DNA from 4 places in the Pseudocitrobacter sp. CD920760 genome. Region 1 is predicted to be linked to each of the others. Evidence: riboswitches for the same ligand, from Rfam matches in the RefSeq annotation. Region 1 holds a riboswitch; each other region holds the start of a gene.

Region 1 (4,210 bases):
TTTGGCCTGCGTGAAGTGGTCACCCGCTCGGTGCCGCAATCCATCAAACTGGGGCTGACGGCGTCTATCGGTATTTTTGTTGCCCTGCTCGGTTTTCGTAATGCCGGATTGGTGCTGGCAAGCGCCAAAAATAACGCCTTGATGCTGGGGGATTTTCTTTCGCCGGGCGCGCTGGTGGCGCTGTGCGGGCTGTTTCTGGCGATTGCCCTGCAGGCGCGTCGTATTCCTGGCGCTATCCTGTGGGCAATTCTGTGTGCGACGCTGGTGGGTATCCCGGCGGGCGTCACGCACCTGCCATCAAGCTTTATCGCCCTGCCCCACTCATTAACTCCGGTGTTTGCGCAGGTGGATATCATTGGCGCGCTGAATATCGCTTTCCTGCCTTATCTGTTTGTCTTTTTTGCCTCAGAGTTTTTCTCAACCATGGGCACCACGCTTGCCGTCGGCGGTGAAGCGGGCCTGCTGGATGAAGAAGGCAATATGCCGCACATCAACCGCCCGTTTATGGTTGACTCCATTGCCGCCGCGCTGGGCCCGTGGGTCGGTATTCCGGCCGCGACGGCGCTGATTGAGTCTTCAGCCTCGGCGGAAGCAGGCGGTAAAACCGGCATGACTGCGCTTGCCGCCGCCATCATGTTCTTGCTGATGCTGCTGTTCACCCCCGTTGCGCTGATGATCCCCAAAGAAGCCACAGCCCCGGCGTTGATCCTGATTGGCCTGAATATGTTTAGCGGCCTGCGTAAGGTGGATTTGGCGAATTTCACCGACGGCTTACCGGTACTGATGATGGTGATGATTACGCTTATCGCCAATAGCTTCGGGACGGGTATCGCGGGTGGGTTGCTGTTCTATGTGATGATTAAAACCATTGCCGGGAAGTGGCGGGAAATCCCTCTCGGCTTATGGATTCTGGCAGTGCCGCTGGTGTATTACTTTGCCACGCTGGTGCGCCATTAATCAGGAATTCATCAAGCGCGTTTTGGTGGCGTGGTGCTGATATTTGCCGGATGCGGCGTAAACGCCTTATCCGGCCTACAAAACTTCACAAATTCAATATATTGCACACTCTCTGTAGGCCTGATAAGCGCAACGCCATCAGGCAATTTTGCATTTGTCATCCATCCAAATGCAGGTGATCACCACCAGGCGTGAAAATGGTGCACCGGGCCAATTCCACTGCCGACTTCCAGCGTATCGGCCTGCGCCAGCGCGGCAGAAAGCCAGGTTTTCGCTTCCAGCACCGTGTCGCCCCAGCAGCTATGGCGCGGACGCAGTGCTGCCAGCGCAGCCGACAGCGTACAACCCGTGCCGTGGGTGTTTTTGGTCATGACGCGTGGTGCGGTAAAACGCTGCTCGCCGTCGCGGGTGAACAGCCAGTCGGGGCTTTCCGCATCGTCAAGATGGCCGCCTTTCATAAGGACCGCGCCGCAGCCCATCGCCAGCAGCGCGCGCCCTTGTTCCAGCATTTCACGCTCATTCCGCGCATGCGGCGCATCCAGCAATGCCGCCGCTTCCGGCAGATTCGGCGTAATTAACGAGACCTGTGGCAGCAGGCGTTGACGCAGCGTTTCTACCGCCGCGGGCGATAGCAGCGCATCGCCGCTTTTGGCCAACATGACCGTATCCAGCACCACATTTTCCACCCGATGGCGCTGTAATCGCTCCGCCACGGCTTCAACGATATCAGTTTCCGCCAGCATACCGATTTTGGTGGTATCGATGCGCACATCGTTAAACACGGAATCCAGCTGCGCAGCGACAAAATCCGGTTCAATACGATAGACCGACTGCACGCCATGGGTGTTCTGCGCCACCAGCGCGGTGATCACCGAACAGCCGTATGCGCCCAATGCTGAGAAGGTTTTCAGATCCGCCTGAATGCCCGCGCCACCGCTTGGATCGGTACCGGCAATGGTTAATGCGTTAATCCGTTTCATGCCAGTGCCTCCCCATTCAGTGCATACAGCGCATCTAAAAATGCGGGGACAAAACTGCCCGGTCCGTTATCGACCGCCGCACGACCACCGGCCAGTTTCATAAAGGCGCAGGCAGAGGCAACGTTATCCAGCCTGTCGCCCGGCAGCGCACAGCTTGCCGCGACGACCGCAGACAATGCACAGCCCGTCCCCACTACCCGGGTCATCAACGGGTCGCCGCCCGTTACCGCGACAACGCGTTGTCCATCGGTGATGTAATCCACTTCGCCCGTCACCGCCACAATGGTATTGATCTGACGCGCCAGAGCCTGCGCCGCCGGTAGCGCAGCAGCGGCGGTATCGGTGGTATCCACGCCGCGCCCGCCCGCGCTCATTCCCGCCAGCGCCATAATTTCGGAGGCATTTCCCCGAATGGCGGCAGGTTTTAAGGTCAACAGGTCGTGGCAAAACTCGGTGCGCAGCGTTAACGCGCCCACGGCGACAGGGTCGAGAGTCCAGGGTTTACCCGCAGCGTTCGCACTCAACACGGCGGCTTTCATCGCCTGCGCGCGCGGCTGCGTTAGCGTGCCGACGTTTATCAATAACGCATCGGCAATGGCAGAGAACTGCGCGGCTTCCTGCGCATCAATCACCATCGCGGGGGATGCACCGAGCGCCAGCAATACGTTGGCGGTAAAGGTCTGCACGACGTCGTTAGTCATACAGTGAACAAGGGGGGCGTGATGACGAAAAAGATGTAACGAATGCGCGATTTGCGCGGGACTAAGCGGCTCTGCTTGCATGGTTTGCTCCTGCCAGAACGTCCAGAAGCAATGACCTGACGGTCTCTGACTTCCCTACGCTGGCATTATCCAGATCAGGTGGTACGGGTTTTTCTCAGCCTTCACGAAGGAAGGGCACCCCGAGTCATCAATACAACAAATTCGTGTATCGCAGCAGGTTACGGCAAGTGCCGGGTGGAAGCAAGCCGCACAAACCATTTGCATTCCCCCCCTCATCGGCCCACAATTATTCATAAAGGTGATGGCGTTCCACCTTTCCCAACCGCCCTGCTGGGGCTGATGACGCCTGGTATACCCTCTTAACATGGAGGTATGTCAGGCTGTCTGTCGTTTAAAGACCCGCTCATACCTCGCAACCTGACGAGGTTTTTTTATGCCTGTTTACAACCATGCGCTGGTGCTGATTAACAACAGTCTTGATGGCATTCCCCTGCTCGATCACGCCGCAAAAATGGCGCAGGAGAACGCGATGACGATAACCATCGCGCATATCAGCACCGATTATCGCGCCCTCAATTATGTCTCCGACAGCCTGATGGATGACGTGGTTTCGCAGGAAGTCATTCAGGCCAAAGCCCTGTTGAGCGAGCTGGCGGAATCCGTTTCCTTACCGGTACAAACGCTGGAACTGGTCACGACCCGTCGCTTTGAAGATGTCGAATCCTGTATCCGCGATCGCCGTATCGATCTGGTCATCGCCGGACATCACAATCGCCTGCTGGGCGTGCTCGCCTCCCACTCCCTTGAGTACATCAATCATCTGACGGTGGATGTGCTGATCAAACATTTAGCATAAGGATTTACGCGCGTGATGTATCGTTCATTACTGGCCGTTATTATTGGCGGCTCTACCGGGTGTGTCATTCGTTGGTGGCTGTCGATGAAACTGAACAGCCTTTTCCCCAGCCTGCCACCAGGAACGCTGGTGGTTAATCTGGTCGGTGGTTTTATTATTGGCGCGGCGCTGGCGTTCTTTTTGCGCCAGCCGCAGTTGGACCCGGCATGGAAGTTACTGATTACCACCGGGCTTTGCGGCGGGATGACGACCTTTTCCACCTTTTCGGCGGAGATCGTCACCCTTTTGCAAAATGGCAACTATCTGTGGGCGATGATTTCGGTGATGACTCACGTGGTGGGATCGCTCCTGATGACCGCTGCCGGATTCTTTTTGATGACGCTGGTTTAGCGCGCCAGCGACGCCGCCATTCTCACCCAGGTGTGGCGGCGACCGCGAACGGCCATCGAAAACGCATACAGCGCTTGCGGGTCAGCCATTCCGGCGACACCGGCATCGCCGAAGTTGTACATATCGGCGCCGCAGCGCTTACTGGCGAGTGCAATTTGCCGCACCGTTTCTTCATCTGCGCCCTCCTGGCTGCTGCTGAGCGTGGTGATGCCCACGCCACCGACGGCCTGAACCGCCGCCAGCGCAAAGGCCACCTTCTCCTCTGAGGCGCCGCGACAGCTGGCTGGCGCGGGAATCATCACGCC
Region 2 (4,210 bases), 2.6 Mb from region 1:
GCTGGCAAATACTCAGTCACACATGATTTGGCGATTTAGTGTTCAGAGGTCGAGCGCGTAACCTCCCACTGCATCAGATCATCAAGCATTTTGAACCGCATCCCTGCCATCTGGCGGGCCAGCCAGGAAACATGACGTGTTGCGTAAAAATAGTGCTGATAAAACTGACCTGTGGTTGACCTCTTCATATTCACCTCCCCGCTTCATCGAGATTGATTATTGGCTTAATATAGGGATTAATAAATTGCTGAGTTTTTATCAGGAGTTCCCCTTTTATGCCTTCTGGTCGACTGCAACAACAATTCATCCGTCTGTGGCAATGCTGCGACGGCAAAGCGCAGGAAACGACGCTGAACGAACTGGCGGAGCTGCTGAGCTGCTCGCGTCGCCATATGCGAACCCTGTTAAACACCATGGAAGCGCGGGGCTGGCTAACCTGGGAAGCCGAGGCCGGGCGCGGTAAACGCTCGCGATTAACCTTCCTCTATACCGGGCTGGCATTGCAGCAGCAGCGGGCGGAAGACCTGCTGGAGCAGGATCGTATTGACCAACTGGTACAGCTGGTTGGCGACAAATCGACGGTGCGACAGATGCTGGTTTCTCACCTGGGCCGTAGCTTCCGCCAGGGGCGGCACATTCTGCGTGTGCTCTACTACCGCCCGATGCAAAATCTGTTGCCCGGTACGGCGTTACGTCGATCTGAAACCCATATTGCGCGACAAATTTTCAGTGCCCTGACGCGCATAAATGAGGAAAACGGGGAACTGGAAGCCGATATTGCGCACCACTGGAAGGAGATATCCCCTCTGCACTGGCGCTTTTATTTGCGTCCAGGCATTCATTTTCATAATGGCCGCGAGCTGGAGATAGAAGACATCATCCATTCGCTGGAACGCATTAACAGGCTGCCGCTCTATTCTCATATCACTCAAATAGTGTCACCAACCGCATGGACGCTGGATATCCATCTCTCCCACGCGGACCGCTGGTTACCGTGGCTGCTCGGTCATACTCCGGCAATGATCCTGCCGTACGAGTGGTCATCCATGCCGCATTTCTCCCGCCAGCCGGTCGGAACCGGCCCTTACGCGGTGGTGCGCAATAACCAGAATCAGCTCAAAATCCACGCCTTTGAAGAGTATTTCGGTTTTCGCGCATTAATAGATGAAGTGAATGTTTGGGTATTACCCGACGTGGCGGAAGATCTCAGCTGTGGTCTGACGTTACAGGGCACTACCCAGAGCGAACAGGCCGTCGAAAGCCGGCTTGAAGAGGGATGCTACTATCTGCTGTTTGACGCCCGCTCGTCGCGCGGCGCCAATCAGCACGTACGCCAGTGGTTAAGCCACGTGCTGGCCCCGGCGAATTTGCTCTATCACGCCAGCGAACAGTACCAACAGTACTGGTTCCCGGCCTACGGCCTGCTGCCCCGCTGGCACCACGCGCACAGCAAAACCCACGAAAAACCCGCCGGGCTGGAGCGCATCACGATTGGTTTCTATCGCGATCATGTCGAACATAAAGTGATTGCCCGCATCATGGCGCAACTGCTGGCCGAGCATCAGGTCACACTTGAGATTAACGAAGTGGACTATGACGAATGGCACAGCGGCGAGGTGGTCAGCGATGTCTGGCTCAACAGCGCCAACTTCACGCTACCGTTAAACTTCTCCCTGTTCGCGCATCTTTGCGAAGTGCCGCTGCTTCAGCACTGCATCGCCCGTGACTGGCAGGCAGATATCCGACAGTGGCATGCGGGCGAACTGGATCTCCCGACCTGGTGCAAACAGTTGCTGGAACAACAGGCAATTGTGCCGCTCATCCACCACTGGCTGCGCATTCAGGGGCAACGCAGTATGCGCGGCGTGCGCATGAACACCCTCGGCTGGTTCGACTTTAAATCCGCGTGGTTCGCCCCGCCGGATCCATAGCGCTTTTGATTTATTCACGTAATCATTACAATAGCGAGCTACTCAACGGGGTGCATAAATTTGCTGAGAGATACCCGTCGAACCTGATCCGGATAACGCCGGCGGAGGGATTTGAGGCCAACTCAAAATCCTTTGCCACCTGCTCACTGAGGTGCAAAGTGTTAAAAAAATGTCTGCCGCTGCTGGCGCTTCTCGCCCTGCCAGCTTTCGCCAAACCGGTACTCACGGTTTACACCTATGATTCCTTCGCCGCCGACTGGGGCCCTGGCCCGGTGGTGAAAAAAGCCTTTGAAGCCGACTGTGGCTGCGAGCTGAAATTTGTGGCGCTGGAAGATGGCGTTTCACTGCTTAACCGCCTGCGCATGGAAGGAAAAAAGAGCAAAGCCGACGTGGTGCTGGGGCTCGATAACAACCTGCTGCAAGCCGCCAGCCAGACAAATCTGTTCGCCAAAAGCGGCGTGCCGACGAGTAACGTTACCGTCCCCGGCGGCTGGAAAGATGACACCTTTGTTCCCTTCGACTACGGCTATTTCGCCTTCGTTTACGATAAAAACAAACTGAAGAATCCGCCGAAAAGCCTGAAAGAACTGGTCGAGAGCGACCAGAAATGGCGGGTGATTTATCAGGACCCGCGCACCAGCACGCCGGGCCTGGGCCTGCTGCTGTGGATGCAAAAAGTGTATGGCGATAAAACAGCTGAAGCCTGGCAGAAACTGGCGGCGAAAACCGTCACCGTGACCAAAGGCTGGAGCGAAGCGTATGGTTTATTCCTGAAAGGGGAAAGCGACCTGGTGCTGAGCTACACCACCTCTCCGGCGTATCACATTATCGAAGAGAAAAAAGATAACTACGCCGCCGCCTCATTTGCCGAGGGGCATTATTTGCAGGTGGAAGTGGCGGCGCGGACCGCCGCCAGCAAACAGCCTGAACTGGCCGAAAAATTCCTCAAGTTTATGATTTCCCCTGCGTTCCAGCAGGCCATTCCGACGGGTAACTGGATGTATCCGGTGGCTGACGTGACGCTGCCCGCCGGCTTTGAGACGCTCGATAAACCGAAAACTGCCCTGGAATTTACCCCGCAGGACGTCGCCACACAGCGTCAGAACTGGATCGCGACATGGCAACGCGCCGTCAGCCGTTAATTCCCGGCTGGATTTGGCCTGGAGTGACGGCGGCGACGCTTATCGTCGCCGTGGCGCTGGCCGCCTTTCTGGCACTGTGGTTTAGCGCCCCGGATGCCAGCGGGCAGACGCTGCTGGCGGATAGCTACCTCTGGCACGTCGTGCGTTTCTCCTTCTGGCAGGCGTTTCTCTCCGCGCTGCTGTCGGTTGTGCCCGCTATTTTCCTCGCCCGCGCGCTCTATCGCCGTCGTTTCCCTGGCCGCGAAACATTGCTGCGCCTGTGCGCAATGACGCTGATTTTGCCCGTACTGGTCGCGGTATTCGGCATCCTCAGCGTCTACGGGCGTCAGGGCTGGCTGGCGCAGATACTCACATCACTCGGGCTGGAGTGGCATTTCTCGCCTTATGGATTGCAGGGCATCCTGCTGGCGCACGTGTTCTTCAACATGCCAATGGCGACCCGCCTGCTGCTTCAGGCGCTGGAGCAAATCCCCGGCGAGCAGCGCCAGCTTGCCGCTCAGCTTGGGATGCGCGGGTTCAATTTCTTTCGCTTCGTGGAATGGCCCTGGCTGCGTCGGCAAATTCTGCCCATCAGCACGCTGATCTTTATGCTCTGTTTTGCCAGCTTCGCCACCGTGCTATCGCTGGGCGGCGGGCCGAAAGCCACGACTATTGAACTGGCGATTTATCAGGCGCTCAATTTTGATTATGACCCGGCGCGGGCGGCGATGCTGGCGCTGATCCAGATGGCGTGCTGCCTGACGTTGGTGCTGGTTAGCCAACGTCTGAGCAAGGCGATTGCCGTCGGTAATACGCAAATGCAGGGCTGGCGCGACCCGGACGATCGTCTGCACAGCCGTCTTAGCGATGGTCTGCTGATTACGCTGGCCCTGTTATTGATGCTGCCGCCGCTGCTGGCGGTGCTGGTCGATGGCATCAACCCGGCGATGCTCAACGCCCTGCGACAACCGCCGCTCTGGCAGGCACTGTGGACTTCACTGCGCATCGCTGTTGCCGCAGGGGTATTGAGCGTGGTGCTCACCATGATGCTGCTGTGGAGCAGCCGCGAACTGCGCGCGCGTAATGCGCAGCTCGCCGGACAAACGCTGGAGCTGAGCGGCATGTTGATTCTCGCTATGCCGGGGATTGTGCTGGCGA
Region 3 (4,210 bases), 790 kb from region 1:
GACGAAGCAGTGTCCAGCGTGACGCCCCCATGGTGCGGGCCAGGTCGAGATAATCGCCACTTACCCGGCGCAAACCGTCAAACAGAGCCGAGGTGACCGGGAAGAAGATAATCAGTACCGCCATGGTAACCTTGGCGCTCATGCCAAAACCAAACCACAGCACCAGCAGCGGGGCGAGGGCAAAGACCGGTATCGCCTGGCTGGTTAATACCACCGGCATCACCCAGCGCTGAAGACGGGGAGAAAAGACCATGCACAGCGCCAGAATCGCCCCGAGCAGTACGCCAATCACCAGGCCACTGGCGATTTCCGCCAGGGTAATCAACGTGTGCCAGCCGAGGTAACGACCATTATCGTGCAGGGCCTGAACTACCGCCGTGGGCGATGGCAGCAGGAATGCCGGAATAGAGCCGAGCGTCGCCAGCCACCATAACCCCACTAAGCCTGCAAACAGCGTCATCCCACGCCAGATTCGTGATAAGAAAATCACTGTGCCCCCCGAATGAGCTGTTGCATAAGCTCACGTTGACTCTGGATAACCAGAGGATCGTCAACTTCGCGTGGCGGCAGGCCAGCCATAACGTGGGAGTCATCGATGCCGCCAGGATGTTTCGCCAGAACCAGAATGTGATGACTCAGGCGGCAGGCCTCTACGGGGTCGTGTGTGATCAATAGCACGGTACGGTCAGCCAGCAGTTCCGCCGCCAGCGCCTGAATCGTGGCGCGGGTAATCGCGTCCAGCGCGGAAAACGGCTCATCCATCAGGACAATCGGCTGCTGTTCATAGAGGGTTCGGGCGATGGCGGCGCGCTGGCGCATCCCGCCGGATAACGTCTGCGGCAGGGCGTGGCCATAGCTGCTTAGCCCCACACGCTCAAGCAGCTCTTGTGCCCATTGGCGATCGGCTTTTTCTCCGCGTAAACGCGCCCCCAGGCAAACATTCTGTTCAATGGTTAACCACGGATAGAGCAGATCGCGTTGCCCCATCCAGGCGATTCGGCCTGCGAGCGAGCGACCATGTTCATCCGCCACGCTACCCGATGTGGGGGCTGCCAGCCCGGCAACAATGCGCAGCAGGCTGGTTTTACCCGCTCCGCTGGCACCCAGCAAGGAGACGAAATGCCCTGCCGGGATAGTCACGTTCAGGTTCTCGAATATCGTCTTATTGCCATAACGCAGCGTAAGGTCTGTTAGCCTGATCGCGGGGGATTCATTCACCGCCTTCATGATTTCGCGTTCAACCCCATCTGCCAGAACGCGCTTTCCAGCCGGGTGGCGGTGGTGAAGATAGACGAAAGTTCAGCGATACGGCTTTCACCACCGCGCTGAGCCGCCAGATTTTCAAATAGCGTCAGAGAGGCTTGTACGCCTGCCAGATATCCCTCATCACCATAGTTCCGGATCCACGGCGCGTAAGGATTACCCTCAAAGACGGTTGCCGGATCGTTGAGCAGGCGCAGGCCGATTTCCGCATAGCCTGCCACGCACGGCATCAGTGCGGTGAGCAGATCAAGCACATCGCCTGAATGCCCCACATCCAGAACATAACGGGTGTAATTCACCGTTTCGGCGGCTTCTTCCACCTGCGTAACGTCGGATTCCGTTAATCCCCATTGCTGGCAGTAACTGATATGCAGCGGCAGTTCATTGAGAATGGCGTTCAGTGATGCCGTCGCCGCGCGCATTTCCGGCAGATTTTGCAGTTTGCTCACCAGCAGTGCGTAGGCGCGGGCGAAATGAACTAAAAACAGATAATCCTGGGTGAGATATCGGCGGAACGCAGGTTCAGGCAGGGTGCCCGCACCTAACTGCTGGACAAATTCATGGGCGACGTAATCGTGCCAGTGGTGACCCGCGAGCGTGCGAAGGCGTCCGTAAAGACCGGTTTCAAACAGGGGTAAAGACATGGGACCTCCAGTAATAAAGTGGAGATCCGGGCGCAATGAGGGAAGAACAGGAATTGGCTGTGTAAATAGATGGCTAACCCGTCCCTTCGCTGGCATGACCCAGATCAGGTTCTAAGGGTTCGGCTTGCGCCATCTCAGCCCATTACTGGACACCCCTCGGACAGGAGGTTTTATACGATATTTTGCCTGTGAATACAACGAGGGGGGAACGCTTACCGGAATGACTTCCGGCAAGCGTGCGGTTATCAGGCTTTAGGAATACGTAAAGTCTGGCCGGGATAAATTTTATCCGGATGAGAAAGCATCGGGCGGTTGGCTTCAAAGATTTTATTGTACAGATTGGCGTTGCCGTATACGTTTTTGGAGATCGCGCTCAGCGTATCGCCGGATTTCACGGTGTAGTAGGTGGCTTCATCCGCACTATCGGCAGCGGTGATGTTATTCTCAACTTCACTGACTCCGGCGACGTTACCGACGGCAACCTGAATTTTCTCTTTCTCTTCCTGGGTTAGCCCATCACCGGTGACGCTGGCTTTCCCGTCGACGACCGTCACCTGGACTTTATCCGCACCGGGAATATTGAGTTTCTTTAAATGCTCGGTGACTTTTTCGCCCTGGTCCTGATGCGAATCCGTCAGTTTGTCCCACAGTTTTTCACCTGCTTCTTTCACGAAGTTAAACAGTCCCATATCCGTTCTCCAGTAAAGAATGTCAGGGTAAGCATAGCAGATGAGGTGCGCTACGCCGGGTTTGCGTAGCGCACAAAAGGCTGGATTAATGGCCCCAACGGGTTTTCAGATAATTCACCGCCTGGCGGGTTTGCGGTTGATTGAGATTATCTTCGCGGAACAGGATCGTCCCGTTGATTTCCGGGATTGATTCATTGAGATCGATCTGCTTACTCAGCTCTGGTACGCCGCCATTCACCGCCCAGTCAGGTTCTTTTTTCGACGGTTCGCCCACTTTATACAGCGCCACGCCAATATAGAGCCGTGTTTTGGTCGGTTTCACCACATCCGCCCACCATTTTGCCAGCACATCATAACGCGCAGCGTCGCGGGCAAACGGCCAGTACAGCTGCGGGGCGATGTAGTCCAGCAAGCCTTGCTGCACCCAAAGGCGGGTATCAGCATAAGACTCATCGTAGGCGGCCGCACCGCGCGTATCCGACCCTAAAGGATCGTGCGAGCGGTTACGCCAGACGCCCGCCGGGCTTACGCCAAACTCGACGTCGGGCTTCAGCTGCTTAATGGTGCGTGAAACCTGCTCGATAAGCTGTTGCGTGTTATGGCGTCGCCAGTCGGCTTTTGACGCATATTGCTGGCCATACTGCCGCCAGGTCTGGTTATCGTTAAGCGTAGAGCCGGCAGTTTCGGTATAGAAGTAGTCATCAAACTGCACGCCATCGACCGGATATTTCGCCACCACTTCCGCCACAATACTGGTGATCCAGTCGCGCGCTTCCGGAATACCGGGGTCAAGGACGAAGCGATCGCTTGATGTGCGGATCCAGTCGCGATGCAGGACAAAAATACTGGCGGGTTGCTGTGAGAGCGTGCGATTAAGCTCGGCCACCGTTGATGGTTTGGTGTTGGTTGTTACCCGGTACGGGTTAAACCAGGCATGTACTTTCATGCCGCGTTTATGGGCTTCATCCAGCATAAATTGCAACGGATCGTACCCGGGATTCTCGCCAATCTTGCCGGTTAAGGTATCGGACCACGGCAGAATTTTAGAATCCCACAGGGCGGTGCCATCGGGTTTTACCTGGAAAAATACGGTATTAATACCGAGTTGTTTCAGGTTATCGAGCTTTGCCGTCAGCGCTTCTTTCTGTTTATTGATACGAATGGCGGGGCTGCTGATATTGACCGAGTTAACTGGCGGCCAGTCGAGCCGCGAAACCGTGGCCAGCCAGATACCGCGCATTGGTTCATTACTCTGCTGCGTTTTACCGGCGGGCTTTGATGTGTTGCCTGGCGATGTAACAAGTGAACTCGGTGGCTTAGACGAACAACTGACAACAAGTAATGCCGCGGCAACCAGCGTGCCTAGTTTTTTAACCTGAGTGACCGGGGAGACGCCCCGCAAAGAGATGATCATAAACGCCCGTTTTCTACTAGTCCCTTGAGAGGCGATATTCTCTTACGATTTGCAGGGGAAGTGAATCAGATCTTATCGTCTCGCCCCTGCAACCACGGGTTAAATCCGCCATCCTGAGGTTCATCGTCTTCGAGGGAATCAAGATAGAGCGCTTCAACTTCCGCTCGGGCCCAAGGCGTGCGGCGTAAAAACTTGAGGCT
Region 4 (4,210 bases), 2.1 Mb from region 1:
AATCCCCGGCCTGGGCACGGGTCGCTTTATATTCCGGTAAATAGCGGCCCGCCTGGCGCATCATCCAGACAGGGGTGACATCTACAGGCTGACGCAGCAGCGCACGCAGGTAACGATCGTTTTTCAGTTCGGTCATTTTTCCATTCCTTGAGCTCTTTCACGCCAGTGTAACATGAGTGTCACTCATACTCTGCCCGGCAGAGTGCGACAGTATCTTCAATGAGTCGACGGGCGACGGTTCCCGGCGGCGGCAGTAACGGTAAATCGTCATAGCGATACCAGTTGGCTTCCAGCAGCTCTTTGGGGTCGATCACGATATCGCCGCTGTCATACTCGGCCATAAACGCGGTCATCAGTGATTGCGGGAACGGCCACGGTTGGGAGGTGACATAACGCAGGTTTTTGATTTTTATACTGCTCTCTTCCATCACTTCGCGCGCGACGGCCTGCTCCAGCGTTTCGCCCACTTCAACGAACCCGGCCAGCACGGTGTGTACGCCGTTGCGATGACGCGTATGCTGCGCCAGCAGGATGGTGTCATCGCGACGAATGGCGACGATGATGCAGGGCGCGATTTGCGGATAGTAGCGTTGACGGCAGTGGTCGCACAGCATCGCCCATTCGGTTTTGCTGGGGTGCATGGTATGCCCACAGTAGCCGCAGAATTTATGCGAGCGGTAGAACTCCGCCAGCTGCACGCCGCGCCCGGCGAGTTGAAACAGCCCGGCATCCTGGTCGAGAATTTGCCGCAGCGAGCCCATATCATGACGACGCTGTTGCTGAATCAGCCACACCGGCGAGCCTTGCCATTCACCAATCAGCAGCGCGCGTTGCCCCGCAAGGTCGAATTTTCCCGCTTCGCCCCAGGGTAATTCTCCGCCCGGCAGCCATAATTTTTGCTCATGGCTGACGACCCACCAGCCGATGTCTAATTTTTCAATTATACGATCCATATCTATTGCACTACCTTTGCTTCACTGGCATGTTATTTACATTATCGTTACATCTTAGTGCGCAGTCTTTAAACCCACTTGTGCGGAGTCAATCACATGTTAAACCAGCTCGAAAGCCTGACGGAGCATGTTGGAGGCAGTAACAAACTGGTCGACCGCTGGCTCAACATACGCAAGCAATTGCTTGTCGCTTATTCCAACCTGATTGGGATTAAGCCTGGCAAAGAATCGTTTATACGGCTGAATGAAAAAGCACTGGATGATTTTTGTCAGCGACTGGTGGACTACCTCTCCTCCTGCCACTTCAGTATTTATGAACGCATTCTCCATAAATTGGAAGGCGACGCCGCGCTTTTAACGGCCACTAAAATCTGGCCCAAGCTGGAAGCCAACACCCAGTTGATTATGGACTATTACGACTCCAGCCTGGAGACGGCCATCGATCACGATAATTGCTTTGAATTTCAACAAGCATTGTCGGATATCGGCGAGGCGCTGGAGGCACGTTTTGTGCTCGAAGATAAGCTCATCATGCTCGTGCTGGATGCGATGCACGATAGCGCCGGGATCAAACGTCCCGCTTGAGATTTTACGCATTAACGCGTAGTTTACATTCATCGTCCCATTTATGGGGCTACATCTTGTCGGAGTGCCACGTGTGAAAACACAGGCTGAGACCGTTAATTCGGGATCCGCGGAACCTGATCAGGCTAATACCTGCGAAGGGAACAAGAGTAATTCAGCTTTATGCCTCTGCCTTCACGGGCGCTGTGCATCCATTACTCCATCCGTCGTCTGACAAGCCATATCCTTTTTTATTTGGTATGCGCTATGTCTACAACAAAACTGACTCGCCGCGAACAACGCGAACAGGCTCAACGCTTTATTGATACTCTGGAAGGCACCGCTTTCCCTAACTCGCGCCGTATTTATCTCGCCGGTACACAGCCTGGCGTACGCGTGCCGATGCGCGAAATTCAGCTTAGCCCCACGCTCATTGGCGGCAGCGAGGATAATGCGCAGTACGAAGAGAATGAAGCGATCCCGGTGTATGACACCTCCGGCCCCTACGGCGACCCAGCCGAAAAAATCGATATCCGCCAGGGCCTGGCAAAACTGCGCCAGCCGTGGATTGACGCGCGCGCCGATAGCGAAACCTTAACGGCGCGCAGCTCCGCCTATACTCAGGCCCGCCTCGCGGACGAATTTCTCGACGAATTGCGCTTCACCGGCCTGTTGACGCCAAAACGCGCGTGTCCCGGCAAGCGCGTCACCCAACTCCATTATGCTCGTCGGGGGGTAATCACCCCGGAGATGGAATTTATCGCCCTGCGCGAAAATATGGGGCGCGAGCGCATTCGCAGCGAAGTACTGCGCCAGCAGCATCCGGGGCAAAGCTTCGACACGCTGCTACCACAAAACATCACGCCTGAGTTTGTCCGTGCCGAAGTGGCGGCAGGTCGGGCGATTATCCCGGCCAATATTAACCATCCGGAATCGGAACCGATGATCATCGGGCGTAACTTCCTGGTGAAGGTGAACGCCAATATCGGTAACTCCGCAGTGAGCTCCTCGATTGAAGAAGAGGTGGAAAAACTGGTGTGGGCAACGCGCTGGGGCGCCGATACGGTGATGGACCTCTCCACCGGGCGTTACATCCACGAAACCCGCGAATGGATCCTGCGCAACAGCCCGGTACCAATCGGCACCGTGCCGATCTACCAGGCGCTGGAGAAGGTCAATGGGATCGCCGAGGATCTGAGCTGGGAAGCGTTCCGCGATACGTTGCTGGAACAGGCCGAACAGGGCGTAGACTACTTCACCATTCATGCGGGCGTGCTGCTGCGTTACGTGCCGATGACCGCCAAACGCCTGACCGGTATTGTGTCGCGCGGTGGCTCAATCATGGTGAAGTGGTGCCTCTCGCATCATCAGGAAAACTTCCTTTATCAGCACTTCCGCGAAATTTGTGAAATTTGCGCCGCCTATGATGTATCGCTGTCGCTGGGCGACGGCCTGCGTCCTGGCTCAATTCAGGATGCCAACGATGAAGCCCAGTTTGCAGAACTTCACACGTTGGGCGAATTGACCAAAATCGCCTGGGAATATGACGTGCAGGTGATGATTGAAGGGCCCGGCCATGTGCCAATGCAGATGATCCGCCGTAATATGACCGAAGAGCTGGAGCACTGCCATGAAGCGCCGTTTTATACGTTAGGGCCGCTCACCACCGATATTGCACCAGGCTACGACCATTTCACCTCCGGGATTGGTGCGGCGATGATTGGCTGGTTCGGCTGCGCGATGCTCTGCTACGTCACGCCAAAAGAGCACCTCGGCTTACCGAATAAAGACGATGTGAAGCAAGGACTTATCACTTACAAGATCGCCGCCCACGCGGCAGACCTGGCAAAAGGTCACCCCGGCGCGCAGATTCGCGATAACGCCATGTCGAAAGCACGCTTTGAATTCCGCTGGGAAGATCAGTTTAACCTGGCGCTCGACCCCTTCACCGCTCGCGCCTATCACGATGAAACACTGCCGCAGGAATCGGGCAAAGTTGCCCATTTCTGCTCGATGTGCGGCCCCAAATTCTGCTCAATGAAAATCACCCAGGAAGTTCGCGATTACGCGGCAAAACAGGCCGCAGAGACCGGGATGAACGAGATGTCTGGTCAGTTCCGCGCCCGGGGTGGCGAACTCTATATCCCTCAGGAGAATTTATAATGTACCAGCCTCATTTTCCCCCGGTTCCTTTCCGTTTGGGCCTCTACCCGGTTGTTGATAGCGTGGAGTGGATCGCACGTTTGCTGGAAGCGGGCGTACGCACCATTCAGTTACGCATTAAGGACAAACACGACGACGAGGTCGAGGCCGATGTGGTTGCCGCGATAGATCTCGGCCGTCGCTATAACGCGCGTCTGTTTATCAACGACTACTGGCGCCTGGCGATTAAACACCAGGCTTATGGCGTGCATCTGGGGCAGGAAGATCTGGAAACCACCGATCTCGACGCGATTCGCGCGGCCAACTTACGGCTTGGCGTATCGACTCACGATGATATGGAAATTGACGTGGCGCTGGCGGCGCAGCCTTCGTACATCGCGCTGGGTCACGTGTTCCCAACGCAAACCAAGCAGATGCCCTCCGCGCCGCAGGGGCTGGAACAGCTCGCCGCGCATATTAAACGCCTGGACGATTACCCCACCGTCGCCATTGGCGGAATTAGCCTTGAACGTGCGCCGGCAGTGCTGGCG

What was found. Region 1 has a riboswitch for thiamine pyrophosphate ahead of thiM (hydroxyethylthiazole kinase). Riboswitches for the same ligand answer to the same signal wherever they lie in the genome.
Region 2: another riboswitch for thiamine pyrophosphate. It lies ahead of thiB (thiamine ABC transporter substrate binding subunit); the one in region 1 lies ahead of thiM (hydroxyethylthiazole kinase).
Region 3: another riboswitch for thiamine pyrophosphate. It lies ahead of tenA (thiaminase II); the one in region 1 lies ahead of thiM (hydroxyethylthiazole kinase).
Region 4: another riboswitch for thiamine pyrophosphate. It lies ahead of thiC (phosphomethylpyrimidine synthase ThiC); the one in region 1 lies ahead of thiM (hydroxyethylthiazole kinase).

Annotation. Positions count from the first base shown of each region.
Region 1 covers NZ_CM173490.1:3,427,566-3,431,775, forward strand. The annotation lists gene AC1MKH_RS16145 (NCS2 family permease) at 1-957, shown strand, start outside; gene thiD (bifunctional hydroxymethylpyrimidine kinase/phosphomethylpyrimidine kinase) at 1,137-1,937, opposite strand; gene thiM (hydroxyethylthiazole kinase) at 1,934-2,719, opposite strand; TPP riboswitch at 2,754-2,851, opposite strand; fluoride riboswitch at 2,948-3,015, shown strand; gene AC1MKH_RS16160 (universal stress protein) at 3,093-3,515, shown strand; gene crcB (fluoride efflux transporter CrcB) at 3,531-3,905, shown strand; gene AC1MKH_RS16170 (DUF7916 family protein) at 3,902-4,210, opposite strand, start outside.
Region 2 covers NZ_CM173490.1:805,474-809,683, reverse strand. The annotation lists gene sgrT (glucose uptake inhibitor SgrT) at 36-188, opposite strand; gene sgrR (HTH-type transcriptional regulator SgrR) at 276-1,931, shown strand; TPP riboswitch at 1,968-2,059, shown strand; gene thiB (thiamine ABC transporter substrate binding subunit) at 2,090-3,073, shown strand; gene thiP (thiamine/thiamine pyrophosphate ABC transporter permease ThiP) at 3,049-4,210, shown strand, end outside.
Region 3 covers NZ_CM173490.1:2,638,526-2,642,735, forward strand. The annotation lists gene AC1MKH_RS12465 (ABC transporter permease) at 1-460, opposite strand, end outside; gene AC1MKH_RS12470 (ABC transporter ATP-binding protein) at 487-1,227, opposite strand; gene tenA (thiaminase II) at 1,224-1,907, opposite strand; TPP riboswitch at 1,972-2,074, opposite strand; gene lysM (peptidoglycan-binding protein LysM) at 2,153-2,596, opposite strand; gene AC1MKH_RS12485 (glycoside hydrolase family 10-like protein) at 2,682-4,010, opposite strand; gene AC1MKH_RS12490 (VF530 family protein) at 4,076-4,210, opposite strand, start outside.
Region 4 covers NZ_CM173490.1:229,866-234,075, reverse strand. The annotation lists gene hemE (uroporphyrinogen decarboxylase) at 1-136, opposite strand, end outside; gene nudC (NAD(+) diphosphatase) at 180-953, opposite strand; gene rsd (sigma D regulator) at 1,050-1,538, shown strand; TPP riboswitch at 1,589-1,698, shown strand; gene thiC (phosphomethylpyrimidine synthase ThiC) at 1,785-3,680, shown strand; gene thiE (thiamine phosphate synthase) at 3,680-4,210, shown strand, end outside.